DNA from 2 places in the Gordonia sp. DT218 genome. Region 2 is predicted to be linked to the other one. Evidence: riboswitches for the same ligand, from Rfam matches in the RefSeq annotation. Region 2 holds a riboswitch; the other holds the start of a gene.
What was found. Region 2 has a riboswitch for cobalamin ahead of metE (5-methyltetrahydropteroyltriglutamate--homocysteine S-methyltransferase). Riboswitches for the same ligand answer to the same signal wherever they lie in the genome.
Positions count from the first base shown of each region.

Region 1: linked by a shared signal. The riboswitch ahead of ACPXCG_RS01260 (FecCD family ABC transporter permease) and the one ahead of metE (5-methyltetrahydropteroyltriglutamate--homocysteine S-methyltransferase) in region 2 are both predicted to bind cobalamin.

Region 1 is NZ_JBNCNS010000001.1:268,017-277,096, forward strand. Features, by position in the region: gene ACPXCG_RS01235 (ClpP family protease) at 1-597, shown strand, start outside; gene ACPXCG_RS01240 (ClpP family protease) at 594-1,184, shown strand; gene ACPXCG_RS01245 (helix-turn-helix domain-containing protein) at 1,214-1,561, opposite strand; gene ACPXCG_RS01250 (ABC transporter substrate-binding protein) at 1,629-2,633, opposite strand; gene ACPXCG_RS01255 (ABC transporter ATP-binding protein) at 2,630-3,406, opposite strand; gene ACPXCG_RS01260 (FecCD family ABC transporter permease) at 3,406-4,443, opposite strand; cobalamin riboswitch at 4,534-4,747, opposite strand; gene ACPXCG_RS01265 (hypothetical protein) at 4,794-5,321, shown strand; gene ACPXCG_RS01270 (PepSY-associated TM helix domain-containing protein) at 5,441-6,913, shown strand; gene ACPXCG_RS01275 (3-deoxy-7-phosphoheptulonate synthase) at 7,040-8,110, opposite strand; gene ACPXCG_RS01280 (hypothetical protein) at 8,249-8,380, opposite strand; gene ACPXCG_RS01285 (Lrp/AsnC family transcriptional regulator) at 8,856-9,080, opposite strand, start outside.
Region 2 is NZ_JBNCNS010000001.1:113,302-122,381, reverse strand. Features, by position in the region: gene ACPXCG_RS00565 (pyruvate carboxylase) at 1-2,910, shown strand, start outside; gene ACPXCG_RS00560 (nucleoside/nucleotide kinase family protein) at 3,006-3,641, opposite strand; gene metE (5-methyltetrahydropteroyltriglutamate--homocysteine S-methyltransferase) at 3,772-6,060, opposite strand; cobalamin riboswitch at 6,212-6,421, opposite strand; gene ACPXCG_RS00550 (cold-shock protein) at 6,631-6,837, shown strand; gene ACPXCG_RS00545 (DUF5994 family protein) at 6,935-7,372, opposite strand; gene ACPXCG_RS00540 (hypothetical protein) at 7,387-7,518, opposite strand; gene uraH (hydroxyisourate hydrolase) at 7,718-8,044, opposite strand; gene uraD (2-oxo-4-hydroxy-4-carboxy-5-ureidoimidazoline decarboxylase) at 8,041-8,574, opposite strand; gene ACPXCG_RS00525 (solute carrier family 23 protein) at 8,584-9,080, opposite strand, start outside.

The DNA.
Region 1 (9,080 bases), 150 kb from region 2:
TTTCTCCCACTTCGCAAGCGGACCGCGGAAAACCTTCTGAGTCAACGCATCCTGATGCTCGACACGGCACTCGACGACGAGATCGGCAGCCAGCTGTGTGCGCAGCTGGTCATGCTGGCGTCCGAGGATCCGGTGGCCGACATCGGGCTGTGGATCAACTCGCCGGGTGGATCCGTCCCGGCCATGCTCGCCATCATGGACACGATGCGCCTGATACCCAACGACGTGAGCACCGTGAACCTCGGAATGGCCTACAGTGCGGGGCAATTCCTGCTCTGTAACGGGACACGCGGCAAGCGGTATGCACTCCGCCACGCCAAAGTCCTGCTGCACCAGGGGTCCGCGGGCATCGGCGGCTATGCGCCCGACATCGAGCTCCAGGCCGACGACCTTCGACACGTCCGCGACACCGTTCTGACGATCATCGCCGAGCAGACCGGCCGGCCGGTCGAGAAGATCTTCGCGGATTCGCTGCGTGATCACGTCTTCACCGCCGAGGAGTCGGTCCGGTACGGGTTCATCGACCATGTCGTCGACGATCTGGCGCAGATCCGCCCGCTGACACCGGCTTCGACAGGATTCGGGGTGGCACGATGAGTACTTACACGATCCCCAACGTGATCAGCCGGACGCCGAACGGCGAACGGGTGATGGATGTCTACAGCCATCTGCTCGACGAGCGGATCATCTATCTGGGCACGGAGATCGACGATGGCGTCGCGAACGCGTTGATCGCGCAGATCCTCCACCTCGATTCCGACAACCCCGACGCGCCGATCGACCTGTACATCAATTCGACGGGCGGCTCGGTGATGGCGACCTTCGCCCTGTACGACACCATGCAGTACTGCCACGCCCCGATCGCCACCACCTGTGTCGGGCAGGCACTCTCGTCGACTGCGCTGCTGTTGGCGGCGGGGAGTCCCGGGCGGCGGTCGGTGCTCCCGCACGCGCGGGTGCTGCTGCATCAGCCTTCGGGTCAGGGACGGGGCACCATCCCCGACCTGATCCTGGCGGCCGAGGAGATCCTGCGGGTGCGCGAAGAGATCGAGAAGGCCATGAGCCGCCACACCGGTCAGGAGGTCGAGACGCTCCGACAGGACACCGACCGGGACCGTGTGCTTCGGGCCGAAGAGATCGTCTCCTATGGACTGGCCGATCGGATCATCGATACCCGCGGGTAGCCGACCGATCACCCACGACGTCGGGTAGCTCAGGCCGCCAGCGCGATCGGCCGCCGGAGTGTGCGCATCGGTGCCGTCGCGGACGCCGGGACGGACACGGCCCGCAGCACGGGCACCGCGGTCATCCGCGACAACTCGATGGTCACCTCGCGTGTGAGGTCGAGCAGCGACAGTCCGAGAGCGCCGGCGACCGCGGCGAGCAGTTCCGACGATGCGTCCTTTCGGCCCCGTTCGATCTCGGAGAGATACTGGCTCGAGACACCTGCCCGCCGCGCGGTCTCCACCAGGCGTTCGCCGCGGTCGTGGCGATGTCGTCGGATGACGCGTCCGGTGACCTCGCGCCACAGGGGTTCGGCTGTCTGCGGTCCGGCGTCCATGGGCCGATGGTAGGTCGCCACCGAGCGTTGGCACCGCGGGTTCTGCTGTCAGCAGAACCCGCGGTTCTCAGAACCCCGTCGACCGGAGGTAACGGGCGACCGTGGTGATCGCGCTCGGATTGCGCGGGCCTTCCACGAGCGCCGCATACGGCAGCGCGAGAAACCGCTTGTGGCGTACGGCATCGGTCTGCGACATCAGTGGATGGGTCTCCAGCTGCCGGATCTTCGCCGCGACCGTGTTCTGCGGCCCCGCACCGTAGTCCACGATCAGGATGACCTGCGGGTCACGTTGTGCGGCCGCCTCCCATGATGTGGATGTCCACGAATTCGCCAGGTCGCCAAAGATGTTCGTACCACCGGCCACCGAGATGATCTGCTCCGGTGCGGCGTATTTCCCGGAGGTGAACGGGTTGGGATCAGCGCTGTCGAAGAGGAACACCCGTGCCCGGCGGTCGGCAGGCGGCGCTTCCTCGTTGGCCTTCGTCACCTCGGCCCGATAGTCGGTGACCAGGGCATCCGCACGGTCGCGGACGCCGAAGATGTCTCCGATGTTCGCCAGATCGGAATACAACGCGTCGAGGGGCGGCATTATGCCGCGCTCGGTGGTCCCCGGCTGACGGCATGCCTCGGTCAACTGGTACGGCGTCGCGCCCAGACTGCGAATCCATTCCGGCGTCACCCCGGTCGACTCCTTGAACCCGTAATTCCACCCCGCGAAGACGAAGTCGGGATTCGCCGACTGGATGACCTCACGTGTGAATCCGTCCCCCAGGAAAGTGGTCCGTTCGAAATCTGCCCGCCACGGCGAGGATTCGATGTCCCGTTCTTTGCCGGCATATGTGGTGTATCCGGCCATTCGGTCGGACAGGCCGAGCGCGAACATGATCTCGGTGATACCGGTGTCGTTCGTGACCACCCGGTCGGGACGTCCGGGCACGGTCAGCGGTGCACGGCAGTTCTCCACGCTGACCTCTCCGCCTGCCTCCTTCGGCGCGGCGCCCTCCACCTGCGCACCACAGCCCGACAACACCAGCAATGCCGACAGACCCGTGATCACCGATCTCGTTCTCATTCCGCTTCTTTCTCGTCGAAGATGACTTGGGGAACATTCAGGCGTGGATGGTCGAACACATGACTGCCGATGCCGAAGAAGCGGTGAATCGCCGCAGGTGTGAGAACCTCGCGTGGTGTGCCGGCCGCGGCGACCCGACCGGCCGCCAGGACCACGAGCCGGTCGCAGAATTGCGCGGCGATGTTCAGATCGTGCAACGCCGCGACGACTGTGACCTCTCGATCGCGCGCCGCACGCAACACTGCGTACTGATGTCGGACATCGAGGTGGTTCGTCGGTTCGTCGAGAACCAGGACCTCCGGCTCCTGCGCGAATGCGCGGGCGATCAGAACCCGCTGGGCCTCCCCGCCCGACAGAGACGTGAAAGCTCGGTCGACGAGATGGGTGACGCCCGCGTCGTGCATCGCCTGGGCACAGATCTCCCGGTCGCGGCGGGCAGTCGAGGCCGTCAGCGATCGGTGCGGCAGACGACCGGTCGCGACCACCTCCGCTGCCGTGAAGTCGAAGTCGAGCGCGATCCGCTGGGTGAGGGCTGCCACCTGACGAGCGTTGTCCCGCATGCTGATCGACGTGATGTCGCGGTCGCCCACCCGTACACGCCCCCGAGTCGGGTCGAGTGCGCGATACAGGCAACGCAGCATCGTCGACTTGCCGCTGCCGTTGGGGCCGATGATGCCCAGGAAACTGCCCGGCGGCGCGTGGACGGTCACGTCACGAAGGATCGTCGCATGTCCGATCTCGACACCCACTTCGTCGTAGTCGACCCCCCGCATCACCCCGCCTCCGTACCGCGCCGGCGCATCAGGAGCAGGAAGACCGGCACCCCGACCGCGGCCGTGATCGCACCGAGCGGGAGTTCTTGCGGTGGGACGAGCGTTCGGGCAAGCAGATCCGCGGCGACGAGGAACACCGCGCCGATGAGCGGGGTGACCACCACCAACCGGCGATGGTCGGCGCCCACCAGAAGTCGCGCCACATGCGGCACCACCAGCCCGACGAACCCGATCGCCCCACACACCGAGACCATGACGCCGGTCATGAGCGCGGCCACGATGAACAGCAGCATGCGGAATCGTGAGGCGCGCAAGCCGAGTGACGCGGACACCTCGTCGCCCATTGCCAACGCGTTGAGCTGGCGGGCCAATCCTGCGACGACCACGAGGCCGACCAGCACCACCGCCGCCACGAGCCCTGCGGTGTGCCAGCTCGTCGCGGCCAGACTGCCCAACAACCAGAACATCACGCTGCGAGCGGCATCTCCGGCGGGCGCGAGGAAGACCAGCACTGTGGTCAATGCCGAAAACCCGTAACCCAGAGCGGTTCCGGTGAGCACCAGCCGCAGCGGTGTGAGACCGCCGGCCGATCTCGCGATTGCGAAAACGATCACGGTGGCGACCAACGCCCCCACGAACGCAGCGGCCGGGAGCGCGTAGACACCGACTCCGGCGAAGACACCGAACAGCACCACCGCGGTGGCGCCCACTGACGCTCCCGACGAGATACCGAGCACGTACGGGTCGGCCAGCGCGTTGCGGACCATTGCCTGCACCACGAGGCCGACGGTGCTCAGTCCCGCCCCGACCAGGGCACCGGTGAGAACGCGAGGGAGTCGCGAATCGACCACGATCCGGTAGTCGGCGGCATCCCCGGCGGTGACCACGCCGCCGGTCAGGTCGGCCCACACATAGCCGACGGCATCGCGCCACGGGACGTGTGCCGTACCGAAGATGAGCCCGAGCACGGAGATCGTCAGGAGCCCCGACACGCAGAGCACACTCAGCACGCTCACGCGCAACCACTGCCCGGTCATCCCACCTCGTCACTCACCGAGGACACACGACGACGCCGACAGGTCGGCGGCACCGACCATGTCCCACGGAGTCGATGTCGACCGCGGCACGCCGCCGCGGTCACGTCGGCAGGTCTTCGGACTCCCGGACACGGCACAGTTCGTGCCACCTACTGACGGCCGCTTCCCAGGTCATCGCTGACCCAGTGCTCCTGGCCGCTGTCGTTTCCGGTCACCGCTGCGGGGCAGCCCTGGATTCGCACCAGATTCCCTCTTACGCTCGATCCGGACGAACCGGACGAAGACCGACGCAGCACCGAACTTAGCAGCCGACTCGATCGGCCCCGCAGCGCCGTCATACGATGCGGGCCATGCATCCGCAGGCACGCGCCCTCGACAAGGTTCGGGGTTGCGTTGTCGGCGCGTCGTCGGGGGTCACCTCGACCATCGCGCACGCAGCCGCGGGCGGCGGGTTGCCCGACTCCACGGCCCTCACTCTTCTGGTCGCGGTGTGCGCGGGGCTCGGCTGGACCGCCACCGCCGCCTCCCCGCCGCGCGCCGGATGGCCGGGCCTCGTCGGCATGCTCGTCGGCGGACAGCTCGTGGGTCACCTCGCACTCGCCGCCCTTTCTCATCACCACGCCACGCTGCTGACTCCCTCGATGGCGACCTTTCACATCGTCGCCACCGTGGTGGCGGTCGCCCTGGCGATCGGTCTGGAGACCGCGGTGATCGCCGCCCTGTCGGTGGTGATCCGGGCCGTTCTCACGCTCATCTCGGCGCCAGTCGACGTCTCGATGTCCTGGAGCGTGCTGCCCGCGACCGACGACCGCCTGCGGCCCGGCCGCAGGTGTGTCCGCCCGGTGGGTACCCGGGGTCCCCCGATCCCGGCGATGTGACCATTCCTCACCCTCGCTGACCTGCTCGCGTGTCGACCACGCGCGGCGGTCGGCTCTCTGCGTATGCGCACGACCTCATCTGTCGTGCGGCGCATCCAGCTCTCGAAAGGCGGACCTCTGTGTCCCTCACCCAGGAACCACCCCGACAGCCGCTCGACTCCTCGCCACCGACCGACCCGGCCGATCGCCGGCCCGGTGGGCGCCACATCGGCTGGGAACCGTTGGTGCGACGACTCCACTTCTATGCCGGCATCCTGATCGCACCGTTTCTGATCGTCGCGGTCGTCAGCGGAGGCCTCTACGCACTCGCACCCGGTCTCGAGAAGGTCGTCTACCGCGAGCAACTGCACACCGACAGCACGGGTCAGGCCCGCCCCGTGGCCGATCAGATCCGCGCGGCCATGGCCACCCGACCGGATCTCGCTCTCTCCGCCGTGCGTCCGGCAGCCGCGCCAGGTGACACCACGCGCGTGCTGTTCGACGACGAGTCGCTCGGAGAATCGGAGCGGATGGCGGTCTTCGTCGATCCGGTCACCGCGCGCCCGGTCGGCGAGCTGGTGAGCTACGGGAGTGCCGGGGCCTTACCGCTGCGGACCTGGATCAGCCAGTTGCATCGTCACCTCCATCTGGGAGAACCTGGTCGCGTCTACAGCGAACTCGCGGCGTCGTGGCTGTGGGTGATCGCACTGGCGGGTCTCGCGTTGTGGATTGCGCGGTATCGCCGGATGAGGCGTGACCGGAAGGCTCGGCTGATCAGCGTCGACCGTTCAACCGAGGGCCGGGCCCGCACACTGAACTGGCATGGTGCCGTGGGTGTCTGGATCGTCGTGGGGGTGCTGTTCCTGTCGGCGACCGGCCTCACCTGGTCGCGCTTCGCCGGCGACAACATCGGCGAGCTGCGTCAGGCACTGAGCTGGACGACCCCGAGTGTGTCGACCTCCCTTGACGACTCCGCCACGTCCGCCGGTGCACACAGCGGACACGGCGACCACACGGCCGGGCATGACGGCGCCGGGGGTGCTGCCGTCGCCGATGCCGTCGGACAGGTGGACTCGGTTCTGGCAGTTGCCGATCGGATCGGGGTGACCGACGACGTCGAGGTGTCCGTACCGACAGGTCCGGCGACCGCATTCACGGTGGCAGAGACGCGCCGGCCATGGCAGTTCTCGCCGAACTCGGTCTCCATCGACGGAGCGACCGGACATGTCGTCGATGCCTCGTGGTTCGCCGACTGGCCCCTGGCCGCACAACTGACCACGTGGGGCATCGCCCTGCACATGGGTCTGTTGTTCGGTCTCGTCAACCAGATCGCGCTACTGCTGTTGGCGATCGGCCTTCTCGCAGTGATCGTGCGGGGCTATCAGATGTGGTGGCAACGCCGACCCCGGCGAGCGCACCGCTTCCTCGCTGTGGGGCGGCCACCGCTGCGTGGCGCGTGGCGAGGGGTGCCGGTCACGACGATCGCGGCGGTCATCGTGATCGTCGCGGCGGTCGGGTGGTTCATCCCGCTCCTCGGCATCAGTCTTGCTGCGTTCATCCTCGTCGACGGAGCCGTCGGATACGCGAACCAGTTGCGGCGCAAGCGGAGCTGAGCGTTGCGGTGGGACCGGATCGGGCCGGTCCCACCGCGACGTCGCCGACCGGGCACACTTTCGCGCCGAGTGTGCGCATCTGGATGACGCGACACAGCAGGTCCGGAGGCGTCCGGCATAGGCCGGTCAGCTCTGGGCCAGCGTCGCCAGCACGGCGGTGCTGGCCTCCCAGCCCATGCACTTGTCGGTGACCGACTGGCCGTAGGTCAGCGGTCGGGCATCGGGCGACTGCGCACCCGGCTCGAGGAAGCTCTCCAGCATGACGCCACTGATCGGCACCGTTTCATCCGCGCGCCGAAGCGAGCGGATCGCAGCGGCGATCTCGTCGGCGACTGCGGCCTGGCGAACGTGATCCTTGCCGGAGTTTGCGTGCGAACAATCGATCATCACCCGTTGCGGCAGTGAGGCTTTCGCGAGAGAGTTGACGGCAGTCGCAATGGACTCGGCATCGAAGTTCGGCCCGGCGGTGCCACCACGCAGGATCACGTGGCAGTCGTCGTTACCCGCGGTCTCCACCACGGATCCGTGGCCGAAGTCGTCAACTCCGAAGAAGACATGTTGCGCCGCTGCGGCTTTCACGCCGTCGATCGCGACCTGGATGTTGCCGTCGGTGCCGTTCTTGAACCCGATCGGCATGGACAGCCCCGATGCGAGCTGTCGGTGGACCTGCGACTCCGTGGTGCGCGCCCCGATGGCGCCCCAGGCGACGGTGTCTGCGATGTATTGCGGGCTGGTCGGTTCCAGGAACTCACACCCGACGGGCAGTCCGAGGTCGATGATGTCCAGCAGCAGCGAGCGAGCCGTCCGCAGTCCGCGTTCGACGTCGAAGGTGCCGTCCATCCCGGGATCGTTGATGAGTCCCTTCCAACCGACAGTGGTGCGGGGCTTCTCGAAGTAGACGCGCATCACGATCTTCAGCCGATCGGCGTAGTCCTTCGCCAATGGCGCCAGGTGCCGTGCGTAGTCCAGCGCGGCCACCGGGTCGTGCACCGAGCACGGTCCCACCACGACGAGCAGACGGTTGTCACGGCCGGCGAGGATGTCGGCGATCTCGTCGCGATCATTCTGGACGGTGACGGCACGTCGTGCAGTCAGCGGCAGTTCACTGCGAATCGTGTCCGGTGACGGGATGGCACGAAAGGACTTGATCCGACGATCGGAGGTCGTTTCGGCAGTCAAGTCGGGAATGGTGGTCACGTCGTGCCTTTCGGGGTCTGGCCCGGTCGTTGTCGGGTGCCCCTGGTTGCTCATAGATCACCGGAGGCCCTTGAAATGACGAAAGCAGCAACCTTGCGGTCGCTGCTCGGGCTCCGGGTGTTTGCGCGCGCGGCAATGTCAGCGCTTCATCGCGGCCCCACCCGGAGCCTCGATAAAGCGCCAATAGGCGCGCACGGTGGTCATCACGGCGACCAGGCTAGCACGACCCCGCACCGCGACCAATTGCGCCGCCGCATACCGTGCGCTCATGCACCGCGTCGTGCGACCTCGATTCGCACGTTCACAGCACTCGGCATCGCTTTCCTCACCCTCCTCCACGCGGTCGTCCAGCCGTCCCGGCCGATGCCCGTGAGCCGGTACACAATGTGACACAGGGTGATTCGAGGACCGCGGGCCCGACCGAGATCATCGGCTGCGGCCGATCACCAGTCACCTATCCGGATAGCTGGCGGGCCTCATCAGGACCGCGGCCTTCCGATAGGCGGCGGTCGCGGGAGCAAAGGCCGAGAACATCACCACCACACCTCAGCTGCGGTCACAAGGTTTCGCTCCACCGCAGATCGGTGCGCTCCGCCCCGACACCGACCTCGCGACCATCCGATCGGCGGCAACAAGAAATGGTTCGAGGGCTACGTGACGTCGAGCGAGTAACTCGGATTCCATCCGAACCTGGCGGGCAACAAGGCGATCGCCCGCATGATCGCGAACCGACTCCCGCCGACTCTCACGGGTGCCCGCGATCGATCAGCTGACTCAGCACGATGATGGACTCGGAATGGTCGACCGGACCCGCGCCGCGGATCCGTTCCAGCGCCTGCTCCAGATGGCGCACGTCGCGAGCGCGGACCCGAAGAATCGCGTCCGCCTGACCGGTGATGGTTGCCGCGCTGACGACTTCGGGAATCGGTTCCCACGCCGCCTTCAGCGACTCCGGCGAGATGTTGCCTCG
Region 2 (9,080 bases):
GCCGGTGGTGGTGGCCGGGGGATGCGTCGGGTCGCGGAGCCCGACGACCTCGCCGAAGCGATTGCGGCGGCCTCGCGCGAGGCGGATGCGGCGTTCGGGGATCCGACAGTGTTCCTGGAGCAGGCGGTGGTCAATCCTCGCCACATCGAGGTGCAGATCCTGGCCGACACCCATGGCAACGTGATCCATCTGTTCGAACGGGACTGCAGTGTGCAGCGCCGCCACCAGAAGGTGGTGGAGCTGGCTCCGGCGCCGAACCTCGATCCGGCGTTGCGCGAGAAGATCTGCGCGGATGCGGTCGCGTTCGCCACCCACATCGGCTACACCTGTGCCGGCACCGTCGAGTTCCTGCTCGACGAACAGGGCCGGCATGTGTTCATCGAGATGAATCCGCGGATTCAGGTCGAGCACACGGTCACCGAGGAGATCACCGACGTCGATCTGGTCGGTTCGCAGTTGCGGATCGCGGCGGGGGAGTCGTTGCCCGATCTGGGACTGACCCAGGATCAGATCAGCATCCGCGGCGCGGCGATGCAGTGTCGTATCACCACCGAGGACCCGGCCAACGGGTTCCGGCCCGACGTCGGCCGCATCACCGCCTACCGCAGTCCCGGCGGTGCCGGGGTGCGATTGGACGGCGGCGCGGTCCTGGGCGCCGAGGTGAGTGGCCATTTCGATTCAATGCTGGTGAAACTGACTTGTCGCGGAAGGGATTTCGCGACGGCCGCACGCCGGGCGCGACGGGCGGTCGCGGAGTTCCGTATCCGCGGTGTCGCGACCAATATCCCGTTCCTGCAGGCCGTGCTCGACGATCCGGACTTCCGGGAAGGCCGGGTCACGACGTCGTTCATCGAGGAGCGGCCGGCGCTGTTGACATCGCGATCCTCGGCCGACCGTGGCACCAAGATCCTGTCCTATCTGGCCGACGTGACCGTCAACAAGCCGCATGGTGAGCGGCCGACGAAGGCCTACCCGCGCGACAAGCTGCCCACCTTGGATCGGTCCACCCTGGCCTCACCGCCGGACGGGTCCCGTCAGCGTCTGCTGGCACTCGGTCCCGACGGGTTCGCCGCGGATCTGCGTGACTCGAAGCGGCTGGGCGTCACCGACACCACCTTCCGCGACGCCCACCAGTCGTTGTTGGCCACCCGGGTGCGCACCAGCGGACTGATGATGGTGGCGCCGTATGTGGCGGCGTTGACGCCGCAGCTGTTGTCGGTCGAATGCTGGGGCGGCGCGACCTACGACGTCGCGTTGCGGTTCCTCAAGGAAGATCCCTGGGATCGGCTGGCGCAGCTGCGTGAGGCCATCCCCAACATCTGTCTGCAGATGCTGCTGCGCGGGGCGAACACGGTGGGTTACACGCCGTATCCGACCAAGGTGACGACGGCGTTCGTCGCGGAGGCGACCGAGGTCGGGATCGACATCTTCCGGATCTTCGACGCGCTCAACAATGTTGATCAGATGCGTCCGGCGATCGACGCGGTGCGTGAGACCGGCACCGCGGTTGCCGAGGTGGCGATGAGCTACACCGGCGATCTCGCCAACCCCGACGAGAATCTCTACACCCTCGACTATTATCTGCGGTTGGCCGAGCGGATCGTGGAGGCCGGTGCTCATGTGATCGCGATCAAGGACATGGCGGGTCTGCTCCGGGCGCCGGCCGCGGCCACGCTCGTATCGGCGCTGCGCAGCAATTTCGATCTCCCCGTGCACGTGCACACCCACGACACCCCGGGCGGTCAGCTCGCGACCTACCTCGCGGCGTGGCAGGCGGGTGCGAGCGCGGTCGACGGTGCGAGCGCGGCGCTGGCCGGCACGACCAGCCAGCCGGCGTTGTCGGCGATCGTCGCGGCGGCCGCCCACACCGACCGTGACACCGGCATCGACCTCAAGGCGGTGTGCGATCTGGAACCGTATTGGGAGGCGTTGCGAAAGGTGTACGCGCCCTTCGAGTCCGGGATTCCGGCCCCGACCGGCCGGGTGTACACCCACGAGATTCCGGGCGGGCAGCTGTCGAATCTTCGCCAGCAGGCGATCGCGCTCGGGCTGGGCAATCGATTCGAGGCTGTCGAGGAGGCCTATGCGGCTGCCGATCGGATGCTCGGCAGGCTGATCAAGGTGACACCGTCGTCGAAGGTGGTCGGCGACCTCGCCTTGGCGCTGGTCGGACGCGGCATCACCGCCACCGAGTTCGCCTCCGACCCGTCGGCCTATGACATCCCGGATTCGGTGATCGGCTTCCTGCGCGGCGAGCTCGGTGACCCCGCAGGCGGATGGCCGGAGCCGCTGCGCAGTATCGCGCTGCAGGGGCGTGGTGAGGCCCCGCCGCCGGAGACGCTCACCGACGACGATTCCGCGGCGCTCGACGCGCCCGGGCGTAAGCGGCAGGAAACGTTGAACCGCTTGCTGTTCCCGGGACCCACCAAGGAGTTCGAGAAGCACTACGAGGAGTACGGCGACACGTCGCGGCTCTCGGCGAATCAGTTCTTCTACGGTCTGCGCTATGGCGAGGAGCATCGTGTCGAACTCGAACCCGGCGTGGACCTGCTGATCGGGCTCGAAGCGATCAGCGAGCCCGACGAGCGGGGGATGCGCACGGTGATGTGTGTGCTCAACGGCCAGTTGCGTCCGGTGTCGGTGCGCGACGGTTCGGTGGACTCCGCGGTCGAGGCGGCCGAACGGGCCGACCGCTCCAACCCGCACCACATCGGCGCCCCGTTCGCCGGGGTCGTGTCGTTGAGCGTGGACGTCGGCGACGAGATCGCCGCGGGTGCCGCGATCGGCACCATCGAGGCGATGAAGATGGAGGCCACCATCACCGCACCGCTCGGCGGCAAGGTGGCCCGCGTCGCCGTCGGCGCCGTCACCCAGGTCGCGCCGGGGGATCTGCTGATCGAGATCGGCTGATAGAGATCGGCTGGGCGCACCGCGCACCAACACCCGGAACTCCCGGATACACGCAATGTTCCGTGTGTATCCGGGAGCTCTACGCGTGCCGTCGGTCAGACGAAAGGGACGGTGCCGTCGATGACGAGATCCGCGCGATCCCGGGTGCCGGCGACGAGTGCGGCGTTCGGCCCGTCCACGTTCGCGACCCAGTCACGCGCGGCTTCCGGTGATTTGCCCGCGGCGACATGGCGGGGGAGCAACCGTTCGCGGCGTAGGTTCGCGGGCGTATCCACGTAGTACAGCCGGGTGAGCAATCCGGCGACCGGTGACCAGCCTCCGTCGTCGAGGGCGAGGTAGTTCCCCTCGGTGACGAGGAGGGTTGCTGTCGCCGGGAGTACGAGCGCCGCGGCGATCGGCTCGCCCGCGGTGTGGTCGAAGCCCGGGGCGTAGATGTTGCGGTCGGCGCCGATCGCTCGACTCAGCAACGCGACGTAGCCGTCGGCGTCGAAGGTGTCGGGTGCGCCCTTGCGGTCCGACCTGTTCAATTGCGTCAGAACGGTGTTCGACAGATGGAATCCGTCCATGGGCAGGTACCCGACGAAGCCGTCGCCGTGCAGCCGGCGGTAATACTCGGTGAGTGCGCGTGCGAGCGTGGTTTTTCCCGAACCGGGCGGTCCGGTCACGCCGACCACGATGCGCTCGCCGGTACGGGCGGCGAGCGCATCGTCGAGGTCGGCCAGGACGGACACAGGGGAACGATAGCCCGGCAACTCGCGTGGCTCGCGCCCCAGGACACTTCTGGCCGCACCTTCGTGTTCCGGCCAGGAGTCGAAAGTGCGGCCACAATCCGAAGGTGCGGCCAGAACCGGATGGATCCGATCAGGTGAGTGATGCCCGAACGACCTTGGCCGCCGCGACCATGTTCGTCAGTGACGCGACCACCTCGTCGGTACCGCGCGTCTTGAGCCCGCAGTCGGGATTCACCCAGAGGCGTCTGACTTCGACGGCATCCAGCGCCGAGGACAGCGACTTCTCGATCTCACCGGCGTCGGGAACCCGTGGCGAGTGGATGTCGTACACGCCTGGCCCGACACCGTTGGAGAATCCCACGGCGTTGAGGTCGTCGAGGACCTCCATGTGGGAGCGCGCCGCCTCGATCGATGTGACGTCGGCATCGAGCGCGGCGATGGCCCCGATCACCTCACCGAACTCCGAGTAGCAGAGGTGGGTGTGGACCTGGGTGGAGTCGTCGACACCCGCGGTGGCGAGCCGGAAGGCCGTGACCGCCCACTCGAGGTACGCCGGCTTGTCCGCGTTCCGCAGGGGTAGCAGCTCGCGCAGTGCGGGTTCGTCGACCTGGATGATGCCCGCTCCCGCGCGTTCGAGGTCGACGGTCTCGTCGCGGATCGCCAACGCTATCTGGGATGCCGACTCCGAGACTGGCTGATCGTTGCGGACGAACGACCACGCCAGAATCGTGACCGGACCGGTGAGCATGCCCTTGACCGGCTTTTCGGTCAACGACTGTGCGTAGGTGATCCAGTCGACGGTCATCGGCGCGGGCCGGGACACATCGCCGAACAGGATCGGCGGGCGGACGCAACGGGTTCCGTACGACTGCACCCACCCGTTGGCGGTGGCGAAGAACCCGTTGAGCTGCTCGGCGAAATACTGCACCATGTCATTGCGTTCGGGCTCACCGTGCACCAGCACGTCGAGGCCGATCTTCTCCTGCAGGGCAACGACATCCGCGATCTCGGCGCGCATCCGGCGCAGGTACTCGTCCCGGTCGATCGCGCGGGACCGCAGCGCGGCGCGGGCCTTGCGGATCGCCACGGTCTGCGGGTAGGAGCCGATCGTCGTGGTGGGCAGCACGGGCAGACCTAGTCGCAGGTTCTGCTCGGCGATACGGCCCGCCGCGTCGCCGCGGGTCACGTCTGCGTCGGTGACGGCGGCGAGCCGATCACGAACTGCATTGTCTCGTAGCCGGGTGTCGGTGTCCCGCGTCGCAAGTGCTGCCCGACACGCGTCGAAAGCCTCGGTCTCGGCCTCACGGCCACTGCGAAGCGCGCGCGACAACGTCGCGACCTCGCCGAACTTCTCGGAGGCGAAGGCGAGCCAGCCGCGCAGATTCGGATCGAGCGAGTCCTCCTCGGCCAGGCTGTACGGCACATGAAGCGTGGAGCACGAGGTGGAGACCGCGAGATCACCCGCCGAACCCAGCAGCGTGCCGAGAGTCGCCAGCGCACGATCGAGGTCGGTGCGCCAGATGTTGCGTCCGTCGACGACACCGGCGACGAGCAGCTTCTCCGACAACTCGGGGACCGCGGCCACCGTTGCCACGCTGCCCTCGACCAGGTCGACGGCGATGCCCTCGACTTCGGTTCGGGCGAGCGCTGCCAGCGAATGGCCGGGATCGCCGAAGTAGGTGGCGACGAGGATGGCGGGACGCCGGGTCACGCGGCTCAGTCGTGCGTAGACGGAGCCGGCCAGGTCGGGTAGCCCGTCGACGACGTCGGTCACCAGGGCGGGCTCGTCGAACTGCACCCACTCGACCCCGGCGTCGGTGAGGCGGTCCAGTAGTTCGGCATACAGCGGCACGAGATCGTCGATACGGGTGATCGGCACCGGTCCGTCACCCACTGCTTTCGCCAACGCCAGGAACGTGATCGGTCCCACGACAACCGGCCGGGCCACGATGCCGGCACCGTGCGCCTGCGCCACCTCGGCGAGCACCTTGTCCGGGCGAAGGGCGAAGGTGGTCTCGCTCGAGATCTCCGGTACGAGGTAGTGGTAATTGGTGTCGAACCACTTGGTCATCTCCAGCGGCACGATGTCGGCAGTTCCGCGCGCTGCCGCGAAATAGCGGTCCAGCGGGTTGTCGATGAGGGCGACTCGCGGTGGCAGTGCGTCGAGCATCACCGCGGTGTCGAGTATCTGGTCGTAGTAGGAGAACGTGTTGACCGGGATGGAGTCGATTCCGGTGGCGGCGAGCTCTTCCCACGAGCGGCGGCGCAGATCTGCGGCCGCTGTCTCGAGATCGGTGGCGGTGACCCGGTTTGCCCAATAGCCTTCGATGGCGCGCTTGAGTTCGCGATGCGGGCCGATGCGGGCCGTGCCCAGTGTGGTCGCGGTGAACCGCCGAGCGGATTGGTTCGGTGAAGACATGAGAGTTGTACTCCTGCAAACGATACGGAAGGTCCGCCGCCCTGCAGGGGCAGTCGAGCGAGCAAGCGTCGAGGATGCCGGAATCCCGGACATCGCAACCTCACCAGTTCGACCTGCGCCCAGTCCACGAGACGGCGAGCCACCGGACGCGGCGCGTCCGGTACACCTGGCAGGTCTTCGGGCTCATCGGCGGGCCTTGCCCAGCAACTGCTGAGCGGAGGCATTCCTACTGACCGTCGCTTCCCGGACCAGGGTCCAGTGCATCTGACGGCGGTCGTTCCGACTTACCGCTGCGGGACAGCTCCGGATTCTCACCGGATTCCCTCTTCGTCGGTATCCGTCCAGGACGCCGACGTCGACGCCACCCAGTGGTAGGGCTCAACATGTCCCTCGAGTGGCGAACCAACTGCGTCTTCCACCGTAGCGATGACGGTCGTCGGGCCAACACACGGGACGCCGTCAGACGGTTCACCTTCGTCACGGTTATCTCAAACGTCACAAAGTGTGCGATGATGGTCTCGCGAGTGCCACATGGCTCTCGTGTGCAAAATAGAGAGAAGTACCAGCATCATGGCTCAAGGAACCGTCAAGTGGTTCAACAGCGAAAAAGGCTTCGGCTTCATCGCTCCCGACGACAGCACCGATGGTGACGTTTTCGTTCACTACTCGGCCATTCAGGGCGGCGGATACCGCAGCCTCGAAGAGCAGCAGCGCGTCCAGTTCGAGGTCGAGCAGGGCCCCAAGGGCCCGCAGGCGACCACTGTGACCGCCATCTGACCACAGTCTTCAACAACGAACGCCGCTCGGGTTTCCCGGGCGGCGTTCGTTGTTGTGTCACAAAGCATGTGGCACTACTCCGGCGGCACTGACCGGGTCAGCCGACGGGGTTCGAGTCGGTGGCGCCGCACTGCAGCGCGGCGCGTCGGAGGATTCGCTGGGCGTCCCGGTACAGGTGGCTGTGCTCGGAGCCCGGTGAGCTCGTGCACTGACCGGCCTGCCGCAACAACGTGGCGGCCAGCGCTGACTGGGTCCTGGGCGGAATGACGAGCAGGGTCACCTCGGCGTGATCCGCGGTGATCGACATCAGCGGCAACATGTCAGGCGAATTCTCGGAGTCGAATCCGGGATAGCGCGCGAAATTGCGCCAATTCACGTCGATGCGGGTGATGGTCCCGAGCCTGCTGCGGCCGGCCGCCTGCAGGGCGGGAAGCTCCTGCGAGATCTGCGATGTGTAGGGCAGCCATGCCCCGGCGATCGGGAGTGTGAGGTCGGGTGCGAGTTGGAGACGGGTCGGACCGAGTGCGAGTGGCACGGTCTCGCCGCCGCTCAGTCTCGCCCGGCGGAGTAGGGGTTGTCCTGTGCGTCGGAGAACTGGAGCTCAGAGGTGGCCGTGGTCGCCTGCACGGCCGCATGAGTGGTGTCGGTGCAGTGCGAAAAAAGGTTGGAATCGTTGGACATCGGATATCCGTTCGGAGAGGTGATCGGTGGAGTCCGGCTCGAGAGCGTCGATCCACCGCCGACTCGGTCCGCGCGATTGCGTGGACGCGACATGACGTCGGCTTCATTTCGACTCTACCCCCTGCCCTGTGGCGTCCGTCGCATTCGGGGCACCGGTGGCCGGGCCCGCAGGGAGCGGACGCGCCGCCGATGTGCTCGGTCAGCTGCCCCGGTAGGTCGTGTAGGAATACGGACTGAGCAGCACCGGGACGTGGTAATGGCGGGTGGGGTCGTCGACTGCGAAACAGATGTCGATCTCCGGATAGAAGCCATCGATCCCGTGCGTGTCGAACCACTCTCCGGTGTCGAACACGAGGTGATACGTGCCCGGGGTGAGCGGTGCGGTGCTGATCTGACCGATCCGGCCGTCATCATCGGTGAGCCCTGCGGCCAGTTCGGTTCCGGTCGCGTCCCTCAATGAGATCGAGACGCCGCGGGCCGGGGAGCCGGACACCGCGTCGAGTACATGGGTGGACAGGCCCGTCATGTCGTCGCTCCGTCCTCGAGGTAGATGCTCGCGGGGGTCAGCATCCTCGTCACCCTACTGCGGTTGATCTTCGCCAATTCCATTCGCGTCACACGTCGTTCGGTCTCGGCGTCGTTGTGCATCCGTTGCTTGAGGATGTCGAGGAGTTCATCGGCCGGTCGGCCGTTGGCGAACACGAGATACACGTGGCCGAACTTCTCCTCGTATGCAGCGTTGAGTTTCTTGAGGTCGGTCAGCACCGTTGCGTCGGCACCGGCGACCCCCGATTGCTCTCGCTCCGACGACGGGTTGTCGGGACGGTCGCCGATCCGGGGATGTCCGGCCAAGGCCTCGTCGAGGTCGGTGTCGGTGAGTTCGGCCAGGATGAGATCCGCATACTCGAGCAGCGCCTCGTCGTCGGAGAAGGGGCGGGCCTTGGCGACCCGTAGGGCCCAGATCGACGAGCTGCAGCACTCATAGAGCTGATGGATGGCCTGGCGTTCGGAGAGTTCGTTGAAACTGGACAATCCACGCCAATCGACACGCCTCATGCGGCCAGCCTAGGAGAGTTCGGGCTGTCGGCTGAACCGGGCCGACGTGATCGGATTGGCATCGGCCACCAGGTCGTCGAACCGGTAGTTGGCGATTTTCGCGATCTCGATGAGGGCAAAGGACTTCTCACTGGTCTGCGCGTTGTCCATCCGGGCCCAGCCGCTGCGCAGTACCCGGTCGTATCGTTCGGTCTCCTGGGCGCAGATGACCAGCGGGAAGCCGAAGTGCTCCCGGTACGCCGACGCGAGATTGACCACGTTCTCGTGTTCGGTCTCCTCCAGATGCGACAGACCCTTGTGATCGACGGCGATCAGTTCGCCGGTGTCCTCGTCCTCGGCGCCGAGGTCGGGGAAGGCGCGAATCAGGTCCAGTTGCTCGGTGTCACTACCGGTGAGCATCGCCTCCTGGAACGCGCTGCGGAGATCGTGGACATCCTCGAAGGGTTTCTGATCCCAAGCGCGGTCGAGTACCCAGTCGACGTTCTGCACGACGGCGCCGAAGGTCT